One region of the Arthrobacter sp. UYP4 genome, then DNA from elsewhere that is predicted to be linked to it. Evidence: riboswitches for the same ligand, from Rfam matches in the RefSeq annotation. Region 1 holds a riboswitch; each other region holds the start of a gene.
The links. Region 1 has a riboswitch for S-adenosylmethionine ahead of AC0Z9V_RS01095 (AmiS/UreI family transporter). Riboswitches for the same ligand answer to the same signal wherever they lie in the genome.
Positions count from the first base shown of each region.

Region 2: it holds a riboswitch for S-adenosylmethionine, as region 1 does, so the genes downstream of both, AC0Z9V_RS11570 (LLM class flavin-dependent oxidoreductase) here and AC0Z9V_RS01095 (AmiS/UreI family transporter) in region 1, are expected to answer to the same signal.
Region 3: it holds a riboswitch for S-adenosylmethionine, as region 1 does, so the genes downstream of both, AC0Z9V_RS08405 (ABC transporter substrate-binding protein) here and AC0Z9V_RS01095 (AmiS/UreI family transporter) in region 1, are expected to answer to the same signal.
Region 4: it holds a riboswitch for S-adenosylmethionine, as region 1 does, so the genes downstream of both, AC0Z9V_RS11515 (ABC transporter substrate-binding protein) here and AC0Z9V_RS01095 (AmiS/UreI family transporter) in region 1, are expected to answer to the same signal.

Region 1 covers NZ_JBXAVU010000001.1:239,384-243,218, forward strand. The annotation lists gene AC0Z9V_RS01090 (acyl-CoA dehydrogenase family protein) at 31-1,281, opposite strand; gene AC0Z9V_RS01095 (AmiS/UreI family transporter) at 1,390-2,007, opposite strand; SAM riboswitch class IV at 2,047-2,158, opposite strand; gene pdxS (pyridoxal 5'-phosphate synthase lyase subunit PdxS) at 2,408-3,322, shown strand; gene AC0Z9V_RS01105 (GNAT family N-acetyltransferase) at 3,582-3,835, opposite strand, start outside.
Region 2 covers NZ_JBXAVU010000002.1:633,191-637,025, reverse strand. The annotation lists gene AC0Z9V_RS11585 (GNAT family N-acetyltransferase) at 1-51, opposite strand, end outside; gene AC0Z9V_RS11580 (SpoIIAA family protein) at 252-629, opposite strand; gene AC0Z9V_RS11575 (SDR family NAD(P)-dependent oxidoreductase) at 757-1,515, shown strand; SAM riboswitch class IV at 1,730-1,843, shown strand; gene AC0Z9V_RS11570 (LLM class flavin-dependent oxidoreductase) at 1,879-3,267, shown strand; gene AC0Z9V_RS11565 (SDR family oxidoreductase) at 3,459-3,835, shown strand, end outside.
Region 3 covers NZ_JBXAVU010000001.1:1,791,721-1,795,555, forward strand. The annotation lists gene yjfF (galactofuranose ABC transporter, permease protein YjfF) at 1-403, shown strand, start outside; gene AC0Z9V_RS08400 (aminodeoxychorismate lyase) at 461-1,339, shown strand; SAM riboswitch class IV at 1,447-1,564, shown strand; gene AC0Z9V_RS08405 (ABC transporter substrate-binding protein) at 1,729-2,646, shown strand; gene AC0Z9V_RS08410 (amino acid ABC transporter permease) at 2,657-3,427, shown strand; gene AC0Z9V_RS08415 (amino acid ABC transporter ATP-binding protein) at 3,424-3,835, shown strand, end outside.
Region 4 covers NZ_JBXAVU010000002.1:618,741-622,575, reverse strand. The annotation lists gene AC0Z9V_RS11520 (ABC transporter permease) at 1-945, opposite strand, end outside; gene AC0Z9V_RS11515 (ABC transporter substrate-binding protein) at 942-2,591, opposite strand; SAM riboswitch class I at 2,697-2,795, opposite strand; gene AC0Z9V_RS11510 (helix-turn-helix domain-containing protein) at 2,843-3,148, opposite strand; gene AC0Z9V_RS11505 (APC family permease) at 3,145-3,835, opposite strand, start outside.

The DNA.
Region 1 (3,835 bases):
GACCGCGGGCGGTCCCGTCCTCCAGGTCGCTCAGGGCTTGCCTGCGCCCGGCGCCGCACCGATGGACCACACGCGGGGAGGCACGGTCCCGTTGACGGAGTGGTCGCCGACGATCCTCGCCTTGAACACCCATGGGTTGTGGTTGGCCGCGGTGCGGGCGTTCCGCCAGTGCCGGTCGAAGTTCTTCGACGTGCTGACGCCGGACGCGGCCAGCGCATTGAAGACGTCGGACGTGGCGCGGGTGGCGAGCGCCGACAGGACCACCTGCGCCTTGGCCGTCTCGAGTTCGGCGACGTCGTTCCGGCGCTCGTCCTCGACCTCGTCGGCCAGGAACGCGCCCTCGTAGGCGTGCTGCAGGGCCCGGGCGGCCCGCTCCACGGTGGCATCCGCGGCGTAGGCGGCGGCGGAGACCTCGCCGATGACCTGGAGGATCTGTGGATCGGCAGCGAACGACGGCGCATTCCCGTGGCTGAAGATCCTCGTGCGGTTCCGTACCTCTCGCGCCACGTCCCGCTCGGCCGCGGTGATGCTGCCCGCGAGGACGGCCAGCAGCACCGCCTGGTAGAAGGCCGTCTGGTACTTGAACCGGGTGTCGAAGTCGATGACGTTCCCGGCCTCGACGCGGGCGCGGTCGAAGGTGGACGTACCCGAGCCGGTGGTCTGCTGGCCGAAGCCGTCCCAGTCGTCCCCGTGCGTGACGCCCTCCTGGTGCGTGCTGACCACCGCGATGACCTTGACACCGTTGTCCGTCCGCTGGGCGAACGTGTCGATCCAGTCCGCGAAGATGCTGCCGGTCGAGTAGTACTTCGTGCCGCTGATGCGGAAGTCGCCGTGGGTGCTGCCCGGGTCCGGGCTCACCTTGGTGATCACGTCACCGATGGTGACGGTGCCGACCTCCGTCCAGGAGTTGCCCACGATCTCGCCGTCCACGAAGCGCTGGAGCCATACGTCGCGCTGGGGACCGGCGGACACGAGGCGGTCCTCCACGAACGCGAAGTGGGCGCGCAGCGCCTGGGGGATGTTCGAATCGGCGGCGGCCAGTTCGGTGAGGAGGCGGAACAGCTGCGGGAGCGAGGCGCCGAACCCGCCGGCGGCGACCGGTACCCGCAGTGCCCCGAATCCGGCGTCGATCAGGGCGCGGATCTCCTGCCGGGGGAGCTCGTGCTCCTGTTCGCGGCGCGATGCGCCGTCCGCGATGCGTGCGAAGAGGGGTCGGAAGCGGGCCGCGAGGAGTTCGTAGTCGGCGTCCGCGGTGGGATGGGTGTGCGTCAGGGTGGTCATGGTGGGCCTTCCGATCGGGCTGGGAGTGGGGCTGGGAGTGGGGCTGGGAGTGGGGCTTGGAGTGGGGCTGGGAGGAGAGGTGGCAGGACGGGGGCGGGGGCGAGGAGATCAGGCGTGGACGGCGACCCGGGGGACGGCCGCCCTCGCCTCACGGGAACCGGCGACGCCGGCGCCGACGAACAGTGCGCCGATGACGGCCGCGGCGGCGACGGCGGAGGCTCCGCCGGCCGGCCAGGCCCCGTTGAGGCCGAGGACGGCGGGGATCACGGTGCTGACGGTGCCGACCAGGATCGCGCTCCAGCCGGTGACCCGGGTAAGGCGGACGGCGTCGAGGGCGAGGATCAGGAAGAACAGACCCCACAGCACCGCCCACGCGAGCCAGAGCACCGAGCCGAGCGGGTCGGTGTCCAGCGACGTGGCCGCGAAGACGACGGCGAGCACGGCGACGAGCCCGCAGAACCAGCCGACGCCGGCGGAGCCCAGACCCGCGACGGAGCCGAGACCCACGTACAGGTAGGTGAGCCCGAAGAGGAAGATCCCGCTCGCCGTGCTGAACGCGGCTGGATCCGGCGCCCCGGTCGCTGCGACGACCGTGGCGAGGACGAGCTGGAGCACACCGACCGCGAGATTGAGGAATCCCGCGTCCAGTGGCGGGACCCGGCCGAGGAGGCCGAGTCCGTTGATCAGAAGGGCTGCTCCCGAGAGCAGCAGGCAGATGTACGACATGGATGTCCCATCGACGGGACGCGGAACCGCTGGAGGTCCGCGCCGTGCTTGCCCCGCGCTGATGCACGGGGCCGGATCTTCACCTGGGGCACCCCGCCACGGAGGGGGTTGCCGTCCGACGAGCCAGGGCTTCGCGTCGGAACTCTTGATCTGTGGCTCCGAGCGTAGGCGGCATATCGTCCGCTTTCCAGCAGGAAGACGCGGCATTCCGCCGCGTGACGCCGTGTGACGCTGCCGGATCGCTGCCGGATCGCTGTCGGATCGCTGACGTGCGCGGTCCCGCGCCGGGGTCCGGAGCCCGCGGGAACGGCCGGGACCGGGGCGGCGGCCGCGACCGGAAGGGCGTCCTGCGGCGGCGTATCATGAAGGGTCAGCTTTTATCTACCTTTAGGGGCAAGTCGTGTCCACCGTTGAAGACAATTCGGCAACCACAGCACAGACCGGCGGCAACCGGGTCAAGCGCGGGATGGCCGAAATGCTCAAGGGCGGCGTCATCATGGATGTCGTCACAGCAGAGCAGGCCCGCATCGCCGAAGACGCCGGTGCGGTAGCGGTCATGGCGCTCGAACGGGTTCCCGCGGACATCCGCGCCCAGGGCGGCGTGTCCCGCATGAGCGATCCCGACATGATCGACAGCATCATCGAGGCTGTCTCCATCCCGGTCATGGCCAAGGCCCGGATCGGCCACTTCGTGGAGGCGCAGGTCCTGCAGTCCCTCGGGGTCGACTACATCGACGAGTCCGAGGTCCTCACGCCCGCCGACTACGCGAACCACATCGACAAGTGGAAGTTCACCGTCCCCTTCGTCTGCGGTGCGACCAACCTCGGTGAGGCACTGCGGCGCATCACCGAGGGCGCTGCGATGATCCGCTCGAAGGGCGAGGCCGGCACCGGCGACGTCTCGAACGCCACGATGCACATGCGCACCATCCGCGCGGAGCTCAACCGCCTCTCCTCCATGGCCGAGGACGAGCTGTACGTCGCCGCGAAGGAACTCCAGGCGCCCTACGAGCTGGTGAAGGAGGTCGCCTCCGCCGGTCGACTCCCCGTGGTCCTCTTCACCGCCGGCGGCATCGCGACCCCGGCGGACGCGGCCATGATGATGCAGCTCGGCGCGGACGGCGTCTTCGTCGGCTCCGGCATCTTCAAGTCGGGCAACCCGGCCGAACGCGCCAACGCGATTGTCCAGGCGACCACGTTCCACGACGATCCGGACATGATCGCCAAGGTCTCGCGCGGTCTGGGCGAGGCCATGGTCGGCATCAACGTCGACGAGATCCCGCAGCCGCACCGCCTCGCCGAGCGCGGCTGGTAGCAGCACAGCACGGGCAGTGCAGAGGACCGCGGCCGGCAGGCCGCGGTCCTCTGCCGTTTCCCGCGGAGGCGGCGACGGCGTCAGTGCCTCGCGGGGCCTCGCGGTCCCCGAGGAGGTCCCCGAGGATGTCCTCGGCCGTCGCCCCGAACGCCCGGGCGCGGTCCCGCCGGGACCGGGCCCACGCACCTCCGACATCACCGTCGGCGGTGGAGGGGGACGCGGCTCGGCTGTCATGCGTCCACCGTCGGGCCGCAGCCGGTCAGAGGTGCAGCGCGTAGGTCCTGCCGCGTCCGAGCAGTGTGAAGCCCCGCTTCGAGAAGAACTCGTAGCCCTGCGGTGTGGCGTTGACGGCGAGGTCCACCGCACCGGCCTGCAGTGCGGCCCGCGCCGTGGCGCTCAGCAGGGCCGTGGCGAGCCCGCGCCGCTGGTGGTCCGGGAGCACCTCGAGGTTGTGGACACCGCCGAGGCGTCGCAGGCCCGTGACGCCGGACGGGTAGAACGAGTACGCGGCTC
Region 2 (3,835 bases), on a different contig from region 1:
GCTCTCGTCCTCGTTGTTGCTGACCTGGATCTCGTTGTTTCCGGTACTCATGTTTGTCACTGTGGCACCCGGCCTGCAGGGCGGTCAACGCCCAGGGGTGCGTTGTGCCGCCCGGCGCAGCACGCGCGCGACACCGCTGTCCATGGCTGCCGTTCCGCGATGTGGGAAGGATGTCCTGCGACGGATCCGGACGCCGTCGTGCCGTGGCGCTGCGCGCCCGTCGTGCCGTGGCGCTGCGCGCCCGTCGTGTCCTAGTCGCGTGGGGCCGGCGTGAGACCCTGCCGGACGGAGCTTCCGTTGAGCAGCCAGGCGACGGCGTCCGCCTCGGAGGTGAAGAAGCGCGTGTCGGTGGGGGAGCGGTGGGAGAAGCCGGACATCACCTCGTCGACGGCGTCCTCACCCACGAGTGCCACTCGCGAGAAGCCGCGGTAGGCGGCCATGCCGACGCGTGCCTCGGGGGTGATGCCGGTGATGCCGTGCATGTGCACCAGCAGCGGCAGTGTTGCCGGGCCGTGGAACTCGGCCAGGGCGCGAGCGGCGGCAACAGCGTGAGGATGGGTGATCTCGACACCGCGCCTCCACCGCAGCCACAGGATCCCCTTGTCGAGGTGGGCGCTGAATGGGTCCATCGTGGTCCTTACCGGAGGAACAGGGGCAATGGTGTGTCAGCGTAGCAAGGTGCACCCCCGAAGTCGGCTGCGCGTCCACGGTATGGTTCTCGTTCCGGGCCTCTGGGTAGCAGGTAGCGTCTCGTTCATGACACTGAGCATTCTGGTGACGGGAGCAAGTCGCGGTATCGGTGCGGCGATCGCCCACGAGCTCGCCGGCCGGGGACATCGCATCTGCGTGCACGCCGGTCGCGATCTGCAGGCCGCCGAGGCCGTCCGGGAGGCGTTGCCGGGTACGGGACACGCCGTCGGGATCGGGGACGTCGCCGATCCCGAGGCGTGCAGGCAGCTCGTCGATGCTGCCACCCGGGACCTCGGCGGGATCGATGTGCTCGTGAACAATGCGGGCATCTTCGAGGCGCATCCTGTCGACACGGTGTCCTTCGAGGACTGGCAGCGAGCATGGCGCCGGACGCTCGACGTCAATCTGGTGGGGCCGGCGAACCTGGCCTGGCTGGTGGCGCGCCGGCTGCTCGACCGGCCGTCGGGGCCGAACGGCGGACGGCTCATCAGTGTCGGATCTCGAGGCGCCTACCGTGGTGAGCCCGCCACGCCGGCCTACGGTGCGAGCAAGGCGGCCCTGCACTCGATGACGCAGTCCCTCGCCGTCGCGCTCGCACCGCACGGCATCCTCGCTGCAGCGGTGGCGCCCGGCTTCGTCGAGACGGACATGGGACGGACCGTGCTCGACGGCCCCGGGGGAGATGCCGTGCGTGCCCAGAGTCCGTTCGATCGCGTGGCGACCCCGGAGGAGGTGGCGCAGGCCGTGGCCTGGCTCGCCACCGATGCGCCGCTGTGGGTCAGCGGCACCGTCGTGGATGCCAACGGGGCGTCCTACCTGCGCTGACATCGCGCTGCGTGGAATCGCGGGTTTCGAGCGTCGAGCCAGGGACCGCGATCCGGGACCGGGGACAGCTGTGCGAGGCCCACCCTGACGAAACGACGGCGCACGGTTCCGACGCCGGGTTCCACCGTGCGCCAGGAAAGGCATGCTGATCGTGACGCTCTGTGACAGGTGCGTCTGGACGGTGATGCAGGCGGGCCTCTACGCTCGTCAGCAGAATCAAGAGTTCCAACGCAAAACCCTGGTTTGTTGGACGGCAACCCTCTCGCTGTAGTGGGGTGCCCCAGGTGAGGATTCGGCCCGGGCTGCACCAGCCGGGCAAGTATGGCGCTTCCCCACGGCAGTGCCCCGACGTGAGGACCTCCCATGCCCGCATCACCGCGCCGTATCCGCTTCAACGCCTTCGACATGAACTGCGTGGGCCACCAGTCACCCGGTCTCTGGCGCCATCCGGAGGACCAGTCGTGGCGCTACAAGGACCTGCGCTACTGGGCCGATCTGGCGAAGACGCTGGAGAAGGGCCTGTTCGACGGCATCTTCATCGCCGACGTCCTCGGCACCTACGACGTCTACGGCGGATCCAACGAAGCGACCCTGCGGCAGGGTACGCAGACCCCGGTCAACGATCCGTTCCTGCTCGTGTCCGCCATGGCACTCGTCACCGAACACCTCGGGTTCGGCGTCACCGCCGGCACCGCCTACGAGCACCCGTATCCGTTCGCGCGCAGGCTCTCCACGCTGGACCACCTCACCAACGGCAGGGTCGGCTGGAACGTGGTGACCGGTTATCTGCCCTCCGCCGCGCGCAACATGGGCAACGAGGACCAGCTCGAGCACGACGAGCGCTACAACCACGCGGATGAATACCTCGAGGTCCTCTACAAGCTGCTCGAGGGATCCTGGGAGGACGACGCCGTCGTGCGTGACCGCGAAACCGGTGTGTTCACGGACCCGGCCAAGGTGCACGACATCAACCACGACGGCACCTACTTCACCGTCCCGGGCATCCACCTCAGCGAGCCCTCGCCGCAGCGCACCCCCGTCATCTTCCAAGCCGGAGCGTCCTCGCGAGGGATCGCCTTCGCGGCAGGCAACGCCGAGGCGGTCTTCGTGGGTGCACCGACCAAGGAGATCCTGAAGGACGTGGTGAAGAAGATCCGCGACGCCGTCGAGGCCGAGGGTCGCGACCGCTACTCGGTGCGGATCTACACGCTGCTCACCGTGATCACGGACGAGACGGAGGAGAAGGCCCAGGCGAAGCACGCCGAATACCAGAAGTACGTCAGCTACGAGGGAGCGCTCGTGCTCGTCTCCGGCTGGTTCGGTGTGGACCTGTCCGTCTACGGCCCCGACGAACCGCTCGGCGCCGTGAAGTCGAACGCCATCCACTCCGCTGTGGCCACCTTCCAGAAGGTGAACGACGACGGCGCGCCGTGGACCGTGCGGGACATCGCCGAGTGGGCGGGAATCGGTGGACTGGGTCCGAGGATCGTGGGGTCGGGCAAGCAGGTCGCGGACGAGCTCCAGGCGTGGGTGGAGGAGACCGACGTGGACGGATTCAACCTCGCATACGCGATCACACCCGGATCCTTCGAGGACGTCATCACGTATGTGGTCCCGGAGCTGCAGAAGCGCGGAGCGTATCCGACGGAATATGCCGAGGGGACGCTGCGCCAGAAGCTGTTCGGCAAGGGCGACCGGTTGCCTGAGGAGCACCGCGGCGCGAGCTTCCGCCTTCAGCCCGTCCGTCCCTGACGCATCGCGTACTGGCCTTCCGGGTTCGTTCTTCGACTGAGTAGAAGCTGGCCCGGCATCTGCCCGGCATGTCGGGCGGCAGCGGGGAATAGGCGTGCGCTGGGGGCTGAACACCTTCGAATGGGTGGCCAGCCCCCACGACCGGGGACTAGCGTCGGAACCAAGACATCCGACGACCAGAAGGAGTTCCCATGTCACGCGTAGCCATCATCGGTGGGCACGGAAAAGTAGCGCTGCACCTCACGAAGATCCTCACGGGCCAGGGTCATCAGGTCAGTTCGATCTTCCGCACCCAGGACCATGCTTCCGACGTCGAGCAGGCGGGCGGCACGCCCGTGGTGGCCGACGTGTCCGAGCTGTCGGTGGCGCAGATGGCCGACGTCTTCCGCGGGCACGACGCCGTCGTGTGGTCTGCCGGTGCCGGTGGCAGCAGCCCCGAGGCCACGTACGCCGTGGACCGGGATGCAGCGATCCGCTCGATGGATGCAGCACAGGAAGCCTCGGTCGGACGGTACGTCATGGTGTCCTACCTCGGCGCGAGCAAGAATCACGGTGTGCCCGAGGACAA
Region 3 (3,835 bases), 1.6 Mb from region 1:
CGGCCGGACGGTGTACGCGATCGGCGGCGGCGAATCCTCGGCGCTGCTCATGGGACTCGCCGTCCCCCGGACCAAGGTCCTCGTCTACGGGATCAGCGGGCTGTGCTCGGCGGTGGCCGGGATCCTCTTCTCGTTCTACAGCCTTTCCGGGTACAGCCTGGCGGGCACGGGCCTGGAACTGGACGCGATCGCCGCGGTGGTCGTGGGCGGCACGCTGCTCACCGGAGGATACGGCTACGTCCTCGGCTCCCTCGCCGGGGTGCTCATCCTCGGCATCGTCCAGACCTTCATCTCCTACGAGGGGACGCTGAGTTCCTGGTGGACGCGCATCGTGATCGGCGCGCTTCTCCTCGCCTTCATCCTGCTGCAGAAACTCTTCACGCGGAAGGCCAGACTCACCTGACGGCCCCGCCGCACCGGTCCGCCCCGCTCCCGCGACCCAGCCGATACGCTGGAGCGCATGACTGTTCTCGTGTTCCTCGACCCGGCCCACGACGACGGCAGGGTCGTCGACGCGTCCCAGCCGCAGCTCCTGGCCACCGATCTGGGCGCCACCCGCGGTGACGGCATCTTCGAATCGCTCCTCGCCGTCGGAGGATCCCCCCGCAAGGAGCAGGCGCACCTCGCGAGACTCGCGTCGTCGGCCGCGGCCCTCGACCTGTCGGTGCCCGACGCCGAGGCCTGGAGCCGTGCCATCCGCACCGGCCTGCGGGAGTTCTCGGCAGCGGAACCGGGTGAGGACCATGCCGTCGTGAAGCTCGTCGCCACCCGCGGCGTCGAGGGTGCCGGCCGGGCCACGGCCTGGGTCTCGGTGGCACCCGTTCCGGCGTCGACCCTGGCGCAGCGGGAGGCAGGCCTGAAGGTGCTGTTCCTCGAGCGCGGCTACGACAGCACGGTGGCGCAGCGTGCTCCCTGGCTGCTGATGGGGGCGAAGACGCTCTCCTACGCCGTCAACATGGCCGCCATCCGCCATGCGAAGGCGCACGGCGCCGACGACGTCATCTTCATCTCCTCGGACGGGAAGGTCCTCGAGGGCCCCACCTCCACCGTGCTCCTCGCGTACGACCGCGACGGTCGGAAGACGCTCCTCACGCCGCAGCTCGAGAGCGGCATCCTGGCGGGCACCTCCCAGAGCGCACTGTTCGCCGCAGCCCGGGAACAGGGGTGGGAGCTCGGCTACGGACCGCTGGAACCGCACCACCTCCTCGACGCCGACGCCGTGTGGCTGATCTCGAGCATCCGGCTCCTCGCGCCGGTCCTCTCGCTGGACGGCACGGAGCTCCGGACCTCCGCCGCCCTGACCGCAGAACTCACCGGACTGGTGGATCGTTTCGTGTAATCTCCACCACAAAAGGGCCCCTCCGGGGCCCTTTGCTACGTCAAACACCACTTTCCCGGCATCCGCGTTTTGACCCGACGCTTCGTGCTGCCCTACCGTTTTCCTGAAATCAAGAGTTCCAGCCATCGGCCCTGGCCGGCTGGACAGCAACCCTCTCCCGTAGTGGGGTGCTCCAGGTGAAGATTCGGCCGCCGGGCCAAGTCCCCCGGTTGGCAAGTACGGCGTCGTGCGGCCTGTCCCGAGGTAGACGGAGGACACCACCGCCACAGCGCGCACAGCCCAGAACAGCGAGCGTGTCACCCAGCAGCCAGCAGCCTCCCCCTGCCGCCATCCGGCATCCCCGAACACCCAGCGCCCGCACCCGGGCCGGCATCGAAATGAAGGACACCATGAACATCTCCCGCAAGGTCCTCGCTGCACTCACCGTGCCGCTCCTCGCCCTGACCGTCTCCTGCGGCAGTGACAGCGGAAGCACGCCCACCGAATCCGCCGACGCCCTGGCCGGCAGCGACCAGCAGTCGCTCGACCAGTACACCACCGAGGACACCACGCCGATCGACGAGATCGACACGTCCGGGCTCGGCCTCATCACCGACGGCACCCTGCGCGTCGGCACGCTCTCGGACGCCCCGCCGAACATCTTCCTCGAGGACGGTGTCTTCACCGGCTACGACAACGAACTGCTGCGCGCCATCGGCGAGAAGCTCGACCTCGAGGTCGAGTTCGCCTCCACCGACTTCTCCGCCCTCCTCGCGCAGGTCCAGAACAAGCAGTTCGACGTCGGGTCCTCCTCGATCTCGACGACGGCGGCCCGCCGCGAGAACGTCGGCTTCACCAACGGCTACGACTTCGGCTACATGGCCGTCGTCACGAAGAACGGCTCCTCGGTGAGCGGCTTCGACTCCCTCTCGGAGAGCACCCGCATCGGCGTGGTCCAGGGCACCGTCCAGGACGACTACGTCTCCAATACCCTCGGCCTCGAGCCCGTGCGCTTCCCGGACTACAACACGGTGTACGCCAACGTGAAGAACGGGCAGGTGGACGCCTGGGTCGCCCCGTCGCAGCAGGCCACCGGCCAGGTGAAGGAGGGCGACGACACCACGATCGCCGAGACCATCATCAACACGGAGAACTTCACGGCGTACGCGGTCAACAGCGACAACCAGCCCCTCATCGACGCCCTCAACTCGGGCCTCGACGCGGTGATCGCCGACGGCACCTGGTCCGAGCTCACCAAGGAGTGGTACCCGGACCGCGAGATGCCCACCGACTGGAAGCCCGGCAGCAAAGCCGTGGACGTAAAGTAGCCGGCCCTGCATGGATGCCCTCGAACAGCTCGGCAAGACGTTCTTCGACTGGGAGGCGATGGCCGCGGTCCTGCCGGACCTCCTGACCGTCGGACTGCCCAACACCCTCCTGCTCGCCCTGGCCTCGGGGATCATCGGGACGATCGTCGGCATGCTCCTCGCGATCATGGGGATCTCCCGCAACCGGGTGCTCCGGTGGATCGCACGCATCTACACGGACATCTTCCGCGGCCTCCCCGCCGTCGTGATCATCCTGCTCATCGGACTGGGCCTCGGTCCCATCCTCCGGCAGGTCACGGGCAGCACCAGCCCCTACCCGCTGGGCATCCTCGCCCTGTCGCTGATCGCCTCGGCCTACATCGGGGAGATCTTCCGCTCCGGCATCCAGAGCGTGGAGAAGGGTCAGCTGGAGGCCTCGCGTGCGCTGGGCTTCAGCTACGGCGCATCCATGCAGCTCGTGGTGGTGCCCCAGGGCGTGCGGCGCGTGCTGCCCGCCCTGGTCAACCAGTTCATCTCGCTCATCAAGGAGTCGTCGCTCATCTACTTCATCGGCCTCGTCGCCAGTGAACGCGAGCTCTTCCGGGTGGGCAACGACGCCGCGAGCAACACCGGCAACCTCTCGCCCCTGATCGCGGCCGGCGTGCTCTACCTCTGCCTGACCATCCCGCTGACGCACCTGGTCAACTTCATCGACACCAGGCTCCGCGTGGGCAGGAAGCAGAAACCGGAACCGGACGAACTGGCCGCGGTGATTCCGACGAGCGGAGGAGCGAAGGCATGAAGACCATCGAATCGGGAACACTGACGGGCAAGGGCCTGCACCTGTCCTTCGGCTCCAACCACGTGCTGCGCGGGATCGACCTGCACGTGGAACGGGGGACGACGGCGTCGGTCATCGGGCCGTCCGGCTCCGGGAAGTCCACCCTGCTGCGTGTCCTCAACCGGCTGATCGAACCCGACCAGGGCGATATCCTGCTCGACGGCCGCTCCGTCCTCAAGGACAACCCGGACGAGCTGCGCCGCCGCATCGGCATGGTGTTCCAGCAGTTCAACCTCTTCCCGCACAAGACCGTGCTGGACAACGTGTCCCTGGCGCTGCGCAAGCTCCGGAAGATGTCCGCCGGCGAGGCACGGGAGAAGGCCCTCGCCCAGCTCGACCTGGTGGGCCTCAAGCACAAGGCCGACGTCC
Region 4 (3,835 bases), on a different contig from region 1:
CACCACGAGGTTCACGAGGATGTAGACCGCGGCGATGAGAAACACCACGGCGAGGGTGATGGGCAGGTCGCGGTTCACGATGGCGTCCACGAGGGACCGGCCGAGGCCCGGTCGGGCGAAGATGATCTCGGCGACGACGGCCGAGCTGACGAGCGAGCCGACGGCCCAGGCGGAGAGCGTGAGGCCGGGGAGGATCGCGTGGCGCAGGGCGTGGGTGATCCGGACGGCGGTGTCGCTGAGGCCGCGGGCACGGGCGCTCAGGACGAAGGGCTGGGCGAGGGCGTCCTCGAAGGAGGACCGCGTGACCTGGGCGATGAACCCGGCGAGCGGGACCGCCAGCGAGAGCGCCGGCAGGACGAGCGACCGGAAGCCGTCGTTGCCCGCGACCGGGAACCAGCCGAGGGTCACCGCGAAGACCACGGCCAGCATGATGCCCACCCAGAACTGAGGGAGGGAGGCGAAGAACACCTCGACAGCACGCCCGGCGCCGTCGAGCACACGCCCGCGGCCCACCGTCAGGAGGGTGAACGCCAGGGCGATCACCCAGGCGAACACGAGGGCGAGCCCGGCCAGCTGCAGGGTGGGCAGGATCTGTGGGCCGATGATCTCCAGGACGGGGACCTTGAAGATGTAGGACACCCCGAAATCGCCGGTGAGGAGGTTGCCGAGGTAGGAGAGGTACTGGACGAGGACGGGCTGGTCGAGCCCGTACTCTGCCCGCACGGCGGCGACCGTTTCTGGTGACGGCGAGGATCCCGCCCCGCCGAGGATCGCGGTGATCGGGTCACCGGGCGTGAGGCGGAGGACGAAGAACGTGAGGGTCACGGCCGCCCAGAGGACGAAGAGGCTGCCGGCCGCACGCTTCGCGATGACCTTGCCGGCGGTACCGGCCGTCGCCGTCGTGCGGGGTGCTGCGCTGAGGGAATCGAGGGAAGAGGTGCTCATTCTGAATCCACCGCCGTGACGTCGTAGAGGTAGGGGAGGGACAGGCTCGGTTCGAGGGTGAGATTGCCGTAGCGGTCGCTCCGCAGCGCCACCTGGCTGGCCTGGTTGTAGAGCGGCAGCTGGAGGGCGTTGTCGCTCACGATCTGCTGCGCCTCGTAGTAGAGGCGCTCACGCTCGGCGGGATCGTCCGTGGCCAGGGCGTCGTTGAGGATGCCGTCGAGCTCGGGGTTGCGGAAGCCCGAACCGTTCGGCACGAAGCCCGCCGATTCGGTGTACTCCGAGGAGAAGACGATCCGCAGCACGTCCGCGGTGTTGGTGTTCCAGTAGTCGGCGCGGAGGTCGTACGCGAAGTTGTTGCCGAGCTCGCTGACGGTCGCGCCGTCGCCGTTCTCGATCAGCACCTCGAAGCCGGCCTTCTTCGCCGTCGCCTGGATCTGCGTGACGAGCGCCTGGTGCGCGGTGGGCCACGCGCCGGGCGTGTAGGGGAAGTGCACGGTCAGGCGCTCGCCGTCCTTCACGCGGTAGCCCTCGTCGTCGCGCTCGGTCCAGCCCGCCTCATCGAGCAGGCGGGCCGCCTCGTCGGGGTCCGGGTCGTAGACGTGCTCGAAGTCGGGGGAGTAGAAGCCCGTGGTGGAGCTCAGCGGGCCGCCGGCCCGGGTCACGGTGCCGAAGTACACGCTGTTGATGCCCGCATCGACGTAGGCGCTGTGCAGGAAGGCCTTGCGGATGTCCACGTCGTCGAACGGTGCCCGGGTGGTGTTGAGGATCAGGTTGGTCGGGTTGCCGGGCCGGTCCTGCAGGATCAGTTCGACGTTCGGGTCCGCCTCGGCCTCGCCGAAGTGCACCGACGGCATGAGGTCGAGGGCGTCCACCTGGCCCGCCCGCAGGAGGCCGTAGCGGGTGGAGTCCTCGGGGACGATGCGCCACTCGATCTTCTCGATGTGCGCCGGCCCCTCGTGCTGCGCATACGGCGGAGCGGAGTTGTAGTCCTCGTTGCGCACCAGGCTGACCTTGGACTGCGGCACGTAGTCGACGATCTTGTATGGCCCGGTACCCACGGGTGCGTTGCAGTTCTCGGCCTGCGGCCGTTTGAGCGCCTCGGGCGATTCGATGCCGAGGAACGGCTGGGCGAGCACCTCGAGGAACGCGGCGTAGGGGCGGTTGAGGGTGACGACGGCGGTGGTCTCGTCCACGACCTCGGTGCCCACGTAGGGCTTGAGGTAGCCGCCGGCCGTGCCGGACTGCGTGTCGGGGTCGATCATGTGGTCGAGGTTGGCCTTGACCGCCTCCGCGGTGAGCTTGGTCCCGTCGGTGAACCAGACGTCGTCGCGCACCGTGAAGGTGTAGGTGAGGCCGTCGTCGGACACGGACCAGTCCGTGGCGAGCCACGGGTGGATGGCCCCTTCGCTGTCCTGGGACACGAGGGAGTCGAGGTAGTTCGCCGCGATGGACGCCTGCGGCATGTCCCCGTTGACGTGGGGGTCGAGGCAGGAGATGTCCTTGCCGGTGGCGAAGACGAAGGTGTCGTCCTCGCTCGCGGCTGCTGATCCTCCGCAGCCGCTCGTGGTGAGCACCAGGCCCGCCGCGACGGCGAGCAGGGCGAGGGTGCGGGGTGGACGGGGAGTGCTGGGGCTTGCTGTTCTCACGCGTGGCTCCTGAATCATCGCCCGATGGAGGGTGATACAGGTCAGCCAGCAGTCGCCCCGGGCGTGCCGGAGCACGGAAGGGCAGACCAACGAAAGCGTGTAGCTTCTCCATCGGTCCTGGCAGTAGCACCGTTCCCCGTTGCTACACGGGGAGGGTTGCTGCGGCGTCGTCGATCCAGGTCTCTCGGCCGCTCGGGATGGTTATGGCTACAGCTAAGCGCACCGGAGGGCGGGGGCGCCAGTGGTGCCCGTCATATTCGGTCACGCGGTGCTCCGGGACGGCTTCCCCCGACGCCCGACAGCTGCACCAGGAGTTCCACCTTGCGGCCGAGCGCGAAGCCGCTGAGGTCCGGCAGCCGCACCAGGTACTCGTCCTCGACCAGCAGGTTCAGGAGCCGGTAGGTGGTCGCCTTCGGCAGCCCGAGGTTGCGGCTCACCTCCAGCCCGGTGACCCCGGGTCCGCACCGCGCAACCTCCTCGAGCACAGCGAGGGCGCTCCGCACCGCTTTGGGCTGGCGGGCCCGCAGGCCGACGTCGTCGGGCCGGTCCGTGGTCATGGGGCATCGCCCGCGGCAGTGTTCCGACCACCTCCGAGCACGGCGTCCTGCGTGGGCACGTCGTAGAGCCCGAGGACGGGGTCGGCCGACCGGTGACGGCGGTGCCACAGGAACCAGAGCAGCGCGGTGGCCAGCAGGATGCAGAAGATCCAGCCGCTCGCACTCCGGCCCGCACCCGCGAGGGTGATCCGATAGGCGACGAGGGCACCCGCGAGTGCCACCGAAGTGATCCCGGCCGCGAGCGCCGGCCGGAGGGTCAGCTCGCCGATGCGCCGCAGGAAGACCGGCACTGCACAGCACGCCAGCAGATAGGCGGTGACGTAGGCGGTGGCTGCGGTGCCGAGGAGCTTGTTCATCGCCTCGCCCGTTCCGAGGCCGAGCAGGATCAGCGTCGCCGGAACGACCGTAACCACGGGCATGGCAGCCAGGACGGCATGGACGGGCGTCCGGAACCGGAGGTGGGCGTGCCCGAGCCAGGCGGGTAGGACATCCTCCCGGCCCATGGTCAGCAGCACCCGGGCCAGTGCGGTGGCGCACGCGAGCGTGCACGCGAAGAAGGACAGCGCGGCGCCGGCGTCGAGCAGGGGGACCAGCCACGGGAGGCCCGCAGCCCGCATCGCGGGACCGAAGACCTGCGACCCGTCGTCGTCCAGCGGGGGCACGGATTGCAGCAGGACCCGTTGGGCC